DNA from 3 places in the Streptomyces panacea genome. Region 3 is predicted to be linked to each of the others. Evidence: riboswitches for the same ligand, from Rfam matches in the RefSeq annotation. Region 3 holds a riboswitch; each other region holds the start of a gene.

Region 1 (3,267 bases), on a different contig from region 3:
TTCCTCGTGGTCCTCTTCGGCGTCAACCTGATCTCCGTCAAGATCTTCGGCGAGGTCGAGTTCTGGTTCTCGATGGTCAAGGTCACCGCCATCATCGGCATGATCGTCATCGGCCTCGGCGTACTGACCCTCGGCTTCTCGGACGCGGGCGACACCGCGACCACCGGCAACCTCTGGCAGCACGGCGGCATCTTCCCCAACGGCATCGGCTCCAGCCTGATGACCCTCCAGGGCGTGATGTTCGCCTACCTCGCCGTCGAACTCGTGGGCGTCACCGCGGGCGAGTCCGAGAATCCGGAGAAGACGCTCCCCAAGGCGATCAACACACTGCCGTGGCGCATCATCGTCTTCTACGTCGGCGCGCTCACCGTCATCCTCGCCGTCGTGAAGTGGACCGAATTCAGCGAGGGCGAGAGCCCGTTCGTGCACGCCTTCGCCAAGATCGGCATCCCGCTCGGCGCCGGAATCGTCAACTTCGTCGTGCTGACGGCGGCCCTGTCGTCCTGCAACTCCGGCATGTACTCCACCGGCCGGATGCTGCGCGACCTCTCCGCCAACAACGAGGCGCCGAAGGCCCTGGGCAAGCTCAACTCCCGGCGGACACCGGCGTTCGGCATCGCGGCGTCCGTCGCGCTGATGGGCATCGGCGTCGTCCTCAACTACATCGTCCCCGAGAAGGCGTTCCTCTACGTCACCTCGGTCGCCACCGCCGCCGGTATCTGGACCTGGATGATGATCCTCATCAGCCACATCAAGTACCGCTCCGCCGTGGTCGCCGGGCGGCTGCCGGCGTCCTCGTTCCCGGCCCCGGGCGGCTCGGCGCTGAGCTGGGTGGCGCTGGTGTTCCTGTCCTTCGTCACCTGTCTGATCGCGTACGACTCCGACGCCCGGGTGTCGCTGTACGTCGGCGCGGTCTGGGCGCTGTTCCTCGTCGCGGGCTGGGCGCTGCTCAAGAGCCGTGAGCCGGAACTCGCGGCGACCGGTCCGCGGGACCCGCGCGATCCGGAGGGCCCGCAGGAGCCGGAGTACGCGAAGGCGTCGGACTGACGGCGGGGCACCGGCAACAGGCGCTCACGGAGGCGCGCCCCACCGGCCGTCCCACGCGCTGTCTCACGCGCTGTCTCACGCACCGTCTCACCAGGTGGCCACCGCATCTCAGACGCGGTGGCCACCTGTTTATCCTTCACCTCATGCTGACCATCACCCAGGCGCTGTACGACCGGATCGTCGCCCACGCGCGGGCGGACCACCCCGACGAGGCGTGCGGCGTGATCGCGGGCCCGGAGGGCAGCGACCGGCCCGAGCGCTTCGTCCCCATGCTCAACGCGGCCCGCTCGCCCACGTTCTACGAGTTCGACTCGACCGAGCACAAGCAGCTCGACAACGAGGTGCGCGAACGGAACGAGGACCTGGTGGTCATCTACCACTCGCACACCGCGACCGAGGCGTACCCCTCCCGCCGCGACATCGACCTGGCGATGGAGCCGTTCGCGCACTACGTCCTGGTCTCCACCGCCGACACCGACGAGATGGGCCCGTTCCAGTTCCGCTCGTACCGCATCGTCGAGGGCGAGGTCACGGAAGAGGACATCGAGGTCGTCTGAGAGACTGGCGCGATCCAGGGCGGCAGGACCCAGGAAGCCGGTGTGAATCCGGCACGGTCCCGCCACTGTGACCAGGGCCTTCGCGCGAGCGGGGCCCCGGAAGCCAGGAACTGACCTGTCGCCCTTCTCCCACCATGCCAGGGGACGCGGAAATCCCCCGGAGGAGGCCCAGTCATGTCCTCGCGGCGCCACGCCCTCATACCGGCGGTCCTGCTTCCGCTGCTGCTCCCGCTCGCCGCCTGCGGCGCCGGCCCGGACCCCGTCCGGCAGTCCGGAGCCCCGGCCGACGGATTCCCCTACACCGTCACCAACTGCGGTGTGAAGACCACCTTCGAGGCACCCCCGAAGCGCGTGGTCACCATGAACCAGCACGTCACCGAGATCATGATCGAGCTGGGCCTCACCAAGTCCCTCGTCGGCACCGCCTGGCTGGACGACAAGGTCCTCCCCGCCTACGAGAAGGCGTACCGGAGCGTCCCGGTCATCGCCGAGGAGTACCCCTCCAAGGAGAAACTCCTCGCCGAGAACCCCGACTTCGTCTACGGCGGCTACGCCAGCGCCTTCGCCGCCAAGGACGGCCGCACCCGCGACGACCTCAAGGGCGCCGGCATCGACACCCGGCTCAACCTGGAGAACTGCACCGGGGGCAAGACCTCCATGGACGACGTCTTCCGGGAGGTCGCGGAGGTCGGCCGCACCTTCGGCGTCGCCGACCGCGCCGCGAAGTGGACCGCCGGGGCACGCGCCACCCTCGCCACCACCGCCGCCGGCCTCGAAGACGTCAGGCCCGTCCCGGTCTTCGTCTACGACAGCGGCGACAAGACCGCCTTCACCGCCGGCGGCAAGGGCATCGGCAACGAGATGATCAACCGGGCCGGCGGGCGCAACGTCTTCGCCGACCTCGACAAGTCCTTCGGCGACGCCACCTGGGAGCAGGTCGTGGCGCGCGAGCCCGAGGCGATCGTCATCTACGACTACGGCGCCACCACCGTCGCGCAGAAGAAGAAGCGGCTGCTGGAGGACCCCGTACTGAAGGACGTCCCGGCGATCAGGAACAAGCGCTTCGCCGTCCTGCCGCTCTCCGACGCCGTGCTCGGCGTCCGCGCCCCGGCCGCCGTCCAACGGCTCGCGGACCAACTCCACCCGGAGGCGGGCGAGTAGGACCGCCGCCATGAGCAGCGAGACCCCGCCCGCCCGGCGGCGGCTGAAGCACGCCCTGGTCCTCGGCGTCCTCGCCACGGCCCTCGCCTGCGCCGTCGTCGCCGGACTCACCCTCGGCTCCGTCCGCATCCCGCCCGGCGACGTCCTCACGATCCTCACCGGCGGCGCGGAGCCCGGCCCCTTCCGCACGATCGTCCTGGACGTACGGCTGCCGCGCGTGCTGCTCGGCGCGGTCGTCGGCGCCGGGCTGGCCGTCGTCGGCACGGTCCTCCAGGCCCTCGTACGCAACCGGCTCGCCGACCCGTTCCTGCTGGGCATCTCCTCGGGGGCGTCCACCGGCGCCGTACTCGTCCTGGTCTTCGGGATCGGCGGCGGCATCGGCGGCGGGATCACCACCACCGTCACCATGCCGGCCGCCGCCTTCGCGGGCTCGCTCCTCGCGATGGTCGCCGTCTACGCGCTGGCCCGGCGCGGCTCCACGATGACCGGCGGGCGGCTCGTG
Region 2 (3,267 bases), on a different contig from region 3:
CAGGTCAGTTGGAAGCCGGGCGTCTGGTTCGCCAGCGCCGTGGTCGTCGGCGCGTGGGGCTACTTCCTCTGGGTCGGCGTGCACGACCCGCTGGGCGGCATCAACCAGCTCTTCCCGCTGTTCGGCATCGCGAACCAGCTCCTGGCGGCGGTGGCGCTCGCCGTGTGCACCACGCTGCTGGTGAAGTCCGGCCGGCTCAAATGGGCCTGGGTGACGGGAGTTCCGCTCGCCTGGGACGCGGCGGTCACGCTCACCGCGAGCTGGCAGAAGATCTTCTCCGACGACCCGAGGGTCGGTTTCTTCACCCAGCGCGACGTCTACCAGGCGGGCATCGACAAGGGCGAGGTGATCCCGCCGGCGAAGACGATGGACGACATGCACACGGTCGTCACCAACTCGACGGTGGACGGCGTCCTTTCGGCGGTCTTCGCGATCCTGATCCTCGTGGTCATCGCCGACGCGGCGCGGGTCTGCTACAAGGCGATCCGCCACCCGGAGAGCGTGAAGCTGTCGGAGACGCCGTACGTGAAGTCGGAACTGGTCGCACCGGCGGGCCTGATCGCGACGAAGGAGGAGAAGGCGGAGCTGGCGGCGGCGGAAGCGTCGAGGGCGGGGGCGTCGGCCGGGGCGGGCCCGTCATGACGTCCGCGGCGAAGGTACGGCACGCGGTGGGCCGGATCCGCTGGTACGTAAGGGAGTTGACGGGCGAGTCGGCGTACGACCACTACGTGGCCCACACGCGCGCCTGCGACCCGTCGGCGGAGATCAAGACCCGCCGTGCTTTCGAACGCGATCGGATGGACGCACGGGAGGCGGACCCGAGGGAAGGGTTCCGCTGCTGCTGAGCGCTCGGTGGGCCCGTCGCGTCTCCACAAGGGGATACGACGGGCCCTCCGCATGAGTGCGGGACTTCTCATCCCGTGTCGCACACTGCATGTATGGATCAGACGACACGGCCGGCGACCGACTTCACCATCAGAGCGGCCGAGCCCGCCGAGTACGACACGCTCGGCGAGATAACCGCGCGCGCCTATCTGGACGACGGACTGCTGGACTTCGGGGATGGGGACCCCTATCTGGCGACCCTGCGGGACGTCGCGGCGCGTGCCGAGGGGGCCGAGGTGCTCGTAGCCGTCGGCGGGGACGGGCACCTGCTCGGTGGGGTGGCCCACGTCTCCGGCCCGTCCGCGTGGGCCGATCTGGCCGGGGACGGGGAGGCCGAGTTCCGCATGCTGGCCGTCGCACCGGCCGCCCGGGGCCGGGGTGTCGGCGGGGCGCTGGTACGGGCCTGTGTGGACCGCGCGCGGGCCACCGAGGGGTGTGTACGGGTGCGGCTGTCCACGCAGAAGTCGATGACGGGCGCGCACCGGATCTACGAGCGCCTGGGCTTCGTACGGACCCCGGAGCGCGACTGGTCTCCCGTCCCGGGGCTGTCCCTGCTCACCTACAGCCTGGAGATCTAAGGCGTTTCGGGGCTGATTCAGGGCAAGGCTGAACACCCGCGACACAACATGTGGGGGGTGCCGCTCCCAACGAGCCCCACATGTATGCTCAAGTCTGTTGTCGCCGCAGGAGAATCCGGTGGAAATCCGGAACTGTCCCGCAACGGTGTGCTGTGGTGCGCTTTGCGCGCCCGCGAGTCCGAGCACCTGCCGACGGCGCATCCGGCTCGACCGATCCGGGTGCCGAGACGTCCGGGCCCCGAGGTTGGGCCGGTGGACGCCGCACCGCGCGCTGCCCGCCTCCGGGCCTGCGTACGCGGGCGTGCGCCGCCATGCCCCTCCCTCGTGGCCCAGAGCCGAGCGAGGGAGAGCACCACGTGACCATCGCGCCAGCCGATCCGGCTTCAGCGATCTCCGAGCGGGGACCGGGTACGGCCGTCGCGGCCGACAGGTCGGCCGACGGGCCCGGAACGGGCCTGCTGCGGGTCCTCACGGACCTCACCGCCGATCTGGCCGACACCGACCCCGGCAAGGTCGCCGCCGCCGCGCTCCGCGGCCGCAACGCCGCGTCGGACGAGGCCGAGTTGCGTGAACTCGCCACCGAGGCCGCCGCCGGGCTCATCTCCGAGGACCCCGCCTACTCCCGTCTCGCCGCCCGCCTCCTCACCCGCACCATCGCGGACGAGGCCGCCGGCCAGGGCGCCGTCTCGTTCTCCTCCTCGGTCGCCGTGGGCCACGCGGAGGGCCTGATCGCCGACCGTACGGCCGCGTTCGTCACCCGCCACGCCGCCCGCCTCGACGCGCTGATCGACCCCGCCGCCGACGACCGCTTCGGCTACTTCGGCCTGCGCACCCTCTTCAGCCGCTATCTGCTCCGGCACCCGATCACCCGCGATGTCATCGAGACGCCGCAGTACTTCATGCTGCGCGTCGCGTCCGGCCTGGCCAAGGACGACTCCCCGGCCGCCGTGGACGAAGTCTCAGCGCTGTACGGCCTGATGAGCCGGCTCGACTACCTGCCCTCCTCGCCCACCCTCTTCAACTCCGGCACCCGCCACCCCCAGATGTCGTCCTGCTACCTGCTGGACTCCCCGCTGGACGAGCTGGACTCCATCTACGGCCGCTACCACGAGGTGGCCCGCCTCTCGAAGCACGCGGGCGGCATCGGCCTCTCGTACTCCCGTATCCGCGCCCGCGGTTCGCTGATCCGCGGCACGAACGGACACTCCAACGGCATCGTGCCGTTCCTGCGGACGCTCGACTCCTCCGTCGCCGCCGTCAACCAGGGCGGCCGGCGCAAGGGCGCGGCCTGCGTCTATCTGGAGACGTGGCACGCGGACATCGAGGAGTTCCTGGAGCTGCGCGACAACACCGGCGAGGAGGCCCGCCGTACGCACAATCTGAACCTCGCGCACTGGATCCCCGACGAGTTCATGCGCCGGGTCGACGCGGACGGCGACTGGTCGCTGTTCTCGCCCTCCGACGTGCCCGAGCTGGTCGACCTGTGGGGCGACGACTTCGACGCGGCGTACCGCGCCGCCGAGGCGGCGGGCAAGGCCCGCCGGACCATCCCGGCGCGTGAGCTGTACGGCCGCATGATGCGCACCCTCGCCCAGACCGGGAACGGCTGGATGACCTTCAAGGACGCGTCGAACCGTACGGCGAACCAGACCGCCGAGCCCGGCACCGTCGTGCACTCCTCGAACCTCTGCACCGAGATCCTGGAGGTCACGGACGACGGCGAGACGGCCGTCTGCAACCTCGGATCGGTCAACATCGGCGCCTTCGTGACGGAGACGGGCGAGCTGGACTGGGAGCGGCTGGA
Region 3 (3,267 bases):
GAAGGACCAGGCGAGCATTGTGACGGGGCCGGTGAGCATGCCCTTGACCGGGCGGTCGGTGAGCGACTGCGCGTACGACGTCCAGCGCACCGTCATCGGCTCCGGGCGCGAGATGTCTCCGGCGAGGACCGGAGGGCGTACGTAACGGGTGCCGTACGACTGCACCCAGCCGTGCCGGGTGGCCACGTAGCCGGTCAGCTGCTCGGCGAAGTACTGCACCATGTCGTTGCGTTCGGGCTCGCCGTGGACCAGGACGTCGATTCCGGTCTTCTCCTGGAAGGAGAGGACGTCGCGGATCTCTTCCTCGATCCGCTCCTCGTAACCGGCGGTGTCGATCAGCCCCTTGCGCAAGTCGGCGCGTGCGGTGCGCAGTTCGGTGGTCTGCGGGAAGGAGCCGATGGTGGTCGTGGGCAGAAGCGGCAGCTTGAGGTGCGCCCGCTGGGCGGTGGTGCGCTGGGCGTACGGCTGCGAGCGCCGCCCGTCCGCGTCGGTGACGGCCGCGGTACGGGCGCGCACGGCCGGGTCGCGGGTGAGCGCCGAGTCCGCGCGGGAGGCGAGAGCGGCGCGGTTGGCGGCGAGTTCGGCGGTGATCGCGCCGGTGCCCTCGGTCAGGGCGCGGGCCAGGGTCGCGACCTCGGTGCTCTTCTGGCGGGCGAACGCCAGCCAGCGGGCGATCTCCGGTTCGATGTCGGTCTCGGCGGTGGCGTCGAGCGGGACGTGCAGCAGGGAGCAGGAGGCGGAGACGTCCACCTGGCCGGCGAGGCCGAGGAGCGTGCCGAGGGTCGCGAGGGACTTCTCGAAGTCGTTGATCCAGATGTTGCGTCCGTTGACGACGCCCGCGACCAGGCGCTTGCCGGTCAGTCCGCCGACGGCCGCGAGGTTTTCGAGGTTGGCGGCACCTGATTCGGTGAAGTCCAGGGCCAGACCTTCGATCGGGGCCTTGGCGAGCACCGGGAGCGCGTCGCCGAGCCGCCCGAAGTAGGAGGCGACGAGCAGCTTCGGCCGGTCGGTCGCGCCGCCGAGGTCACGGTAGGCGCGGGTGGCGGCGTTCAGCTCGGCCGGGGTGCGGTCCTCGACCAGCGCGGGCTCGTCCAGCTGCACCCAGTCGGCGCCGGCGGCACGCAGGTCGGCCAGCACCTCCGCGTACACCGGCAGCAGCCGGTCCAGCAGCGTCAGCGGCTCGAAGTCCGCGGCCACCCCCGGAGCGGGCTTGGCCAGCAGGAGATACGTGACGGGGCCGAGGAGCACGGGCCGGGCGGTGAGACCGAGCGCGAGGGCTTCCTTCAATTCGGCGACCTGTTTGGCGGAGTCGGCGGCGAAGACCGTGTCCGGGCCCAACTCGGGAACGAGGTAGTGGTAGTTGGTGTCGAACCACTTCGTCATCTCCAGCGGAGCCACGTCCTGCGTGCCGCGCGCCATGGCGAAATATCCTGCCAGCGCGTCGGCGTCGACCGCCGCACGGTGCCGCGCGGGAACAGCGCCGACCATGACGCTGGTGTCCAGCACATGGTCGTAGTACGAGAAATCACCGGACGGCACGTCATGGATGCCGGCGTCGGCCAACTGCTGCCAGTTCGAACGGCGAAGGTCGGCCGCGGTCCTCCGGAGGGCGTCGGCGTCGACGCGGCCCTTCCAGTAGCCCTCGATGGCCTTCTTCAGTTCACGGTTCCGGCCCTGGCGGGGGTAGCCGTACACGGTGGCCCGTGCTGCCGCGGCTGCGGACTGCGCTGTCACGGAACTCTCCTTCGCGAGATGTGTCCTGAACATCCCGGAGACGGGACGCGGACGCGAAGGGACGACCGATCGTGCGGACGTCTCGCGCGATTGCCGCGCGTGCCGCTCGATATGTACGCCGACCCGCCCACGAGGTCACCGGAATGACCGCGCGCGATCGGTCGCGCACGGGCAACGGGCAGGTCTTCGGACTCGTGGGCTCGTCTCGTATCGGTTACGAGACACCTACTGGCCGTCGCTTCCCAGGCCCGCCGGGCCCAGTGCGTATGACGGCGGTCGTTCCCACTCACCGCTGCGGGGCAGTCCCGGATTCCCACCGGGTTCCCTCTTACGACGTCCTGCCTGGCGGGCAGGAGCGAACCAGCTGCACTGAACAGCCTACGGGGGACGGACGAGGCTCACACACCCCTGCCCACAATCCGGACGTGATCGCGGACGTGACCGCCGACCTGATCGCCGACGTGATCCCGGACGTGATCGCGCGCGTGATTCCGGCGGCGGAGCACGGCGGGCGGCCCGGAGCGGATATCAGCAATCGGACGGCGGTCGGATCGCCCGTGGCAGGCCATTAACCTGCGCCCATGGCTCTCGGTATTCCCAGCACAAGAGCGGACCACGCTGTATCCATCCGCGACCTCCTCGCCGCGGGGGAGCGTGTCTACTCCTTCGAGTTCATGCCGCCGCGCAGTGAGGCGGCCGAAGCCGGGCTCTGGACGGCGATCCGAAGGCTGGAAGCACTGGCACCGGACTTCGTCTCGGTGACGTACGGCGCCGGCGGTTCGACGCGTGGCCGCACCATCGGCATGACGGGGCGGATCGCCCAGGAGACGACGCTCACCCCGGTCGCCCACCTCACGGCGGTCGACCACAGCGTCGCCGAACTGCGCAACATCCTGGGCCACTACGCCGACCAGGGCGTCCGCAACATCCTCGCGCTGCGCGGCGACCCGCCCGGCGACCCGCTCGGCCCCTGGACGAAGCACCCGCAGGGGGTCGAGTACGCGGCGGAGCTGGTCGAGCTGATCAAGGAATCCGGCAACTTCTGCGTCGGCGTCGCGGCCTTCCCCGAGATGCACCCGCGCTCGGCCGACTGGGACAGCGACATCCGCCACTTCGTCGACAAGTGCCGGGCCGGCGCCGACTACGCGATCACCCAGATGTTCTTCGACGTCGACGACTACCTGCGCTTCCGCGACCGGGTCGCGGGCGCCGGGTGCACGACGCCGATCATCCCGGAGATCATGCCGGTCACCACGATCCGCTCACTGCGCCGTATTCCGAGCCTCAGCACCGCGGTCTTCCCGGCGCGGCTCGCCGAGCGGATGCTCGACGTCGAGGACGACCCCAAGGCGGTCAGGGCGCTCGGCATCGACCACGCCACCGAGATGTGCCGTCGGCTGATCGGCGAGGATGCTCCGGGTCTGCACTTCATGACCATGAACTTCTCCAAGGTGACGACGGAGATCTACCAGAATCTCGACCTACGGCCCTGAGGCCGAATCCAGGACGACCCGCGGGGAGTTCACCTGATGG

Evidence for each region. A riboswitch is a leader RNA that binds a small molecule or an ion and turns the genes downstream of it on or off. The one in region 3 is predicted to bind cobalamin.
Region 1: it holds a riboswitch for cobalamin, as region 3 does, so the genes downstream of both, P3L51_RS29070 (ABC transporter substrate-binding protein) here and metE (5-methyltetrahydropteroyltriglutamate--homocysteine S-methyltransferase) in region 3, are expected to answer to the same signal.
Region 2: it holds a riboswitch for cobalamin, as region 3 does, so the genes downstream of both, P3L51_RS10420 (ribonucleoside-diphosphate reductase subunit alpha) here and metE (5-methyltetrahydropteroyltriglutamate--homocysteine S-methyltransferase) in region 3, are expected to answer to the same signal.

What each region holds. Positions count from the first base shown of each region.
Region 1 is NZ_JARJHW010000172.1:4,679-7,945, reverse strand. It holds gene P3L51_RS29080 (amino acid permease) at 1-1,047, shown strand, start outside; gene P3L51_RS29075 (M67 family metallopeptidase) at 1,191-1,604, shown strand; cobalamin riboswitch at 1,589-1,737, shown strand; gene P3L51_RS29070 (ABC transporter substrate-binding protein) at 1,779-2,765, shown strand; gene P3L51_RS29065 (FecCD family ABC transporter permease) at 2,776-3,267, shown strand, end outside.
Region 2 is NZ_JARJHW010000030.1:12,993-16,259, forward strand. It holds gene P3L51_RS10405 (carbon starvation CstA family protein) at 1-642, shown strand, start outside; gene P3L51_RS10410 (YbdD/YjiX family protein) at 639-845, shown strand; gene P3L51_RS10415 (GNAT family N-acetyltransferase) at 939-1,463, shown strand; cobalamin riboswitch at 1,548-1,671, shown strand; gene P3L51_RS10420 (ribonucleoside-diphosphate reductase subunit alpha) at 1,820-3,267, shown strand, end outside.
Region 3 is NZ_JARJHW010000023.1:25,149-28,415, forward strand. It holds gene metE (5-methyltetrahydropteroyltriglutamate--homocysteine S-methyltransferase) at 1-1,734, opposite strand, end outside; cobalamin riboswitch at 1,895-2,114, opposite strand; gene P3L51_RS08620 (hypothetical protein) at 2,160-2,306, shown strand; gene metF (methylenetetrahydrofolate reductase [NAD(P)H]) at 2,316-3,227, shown strand.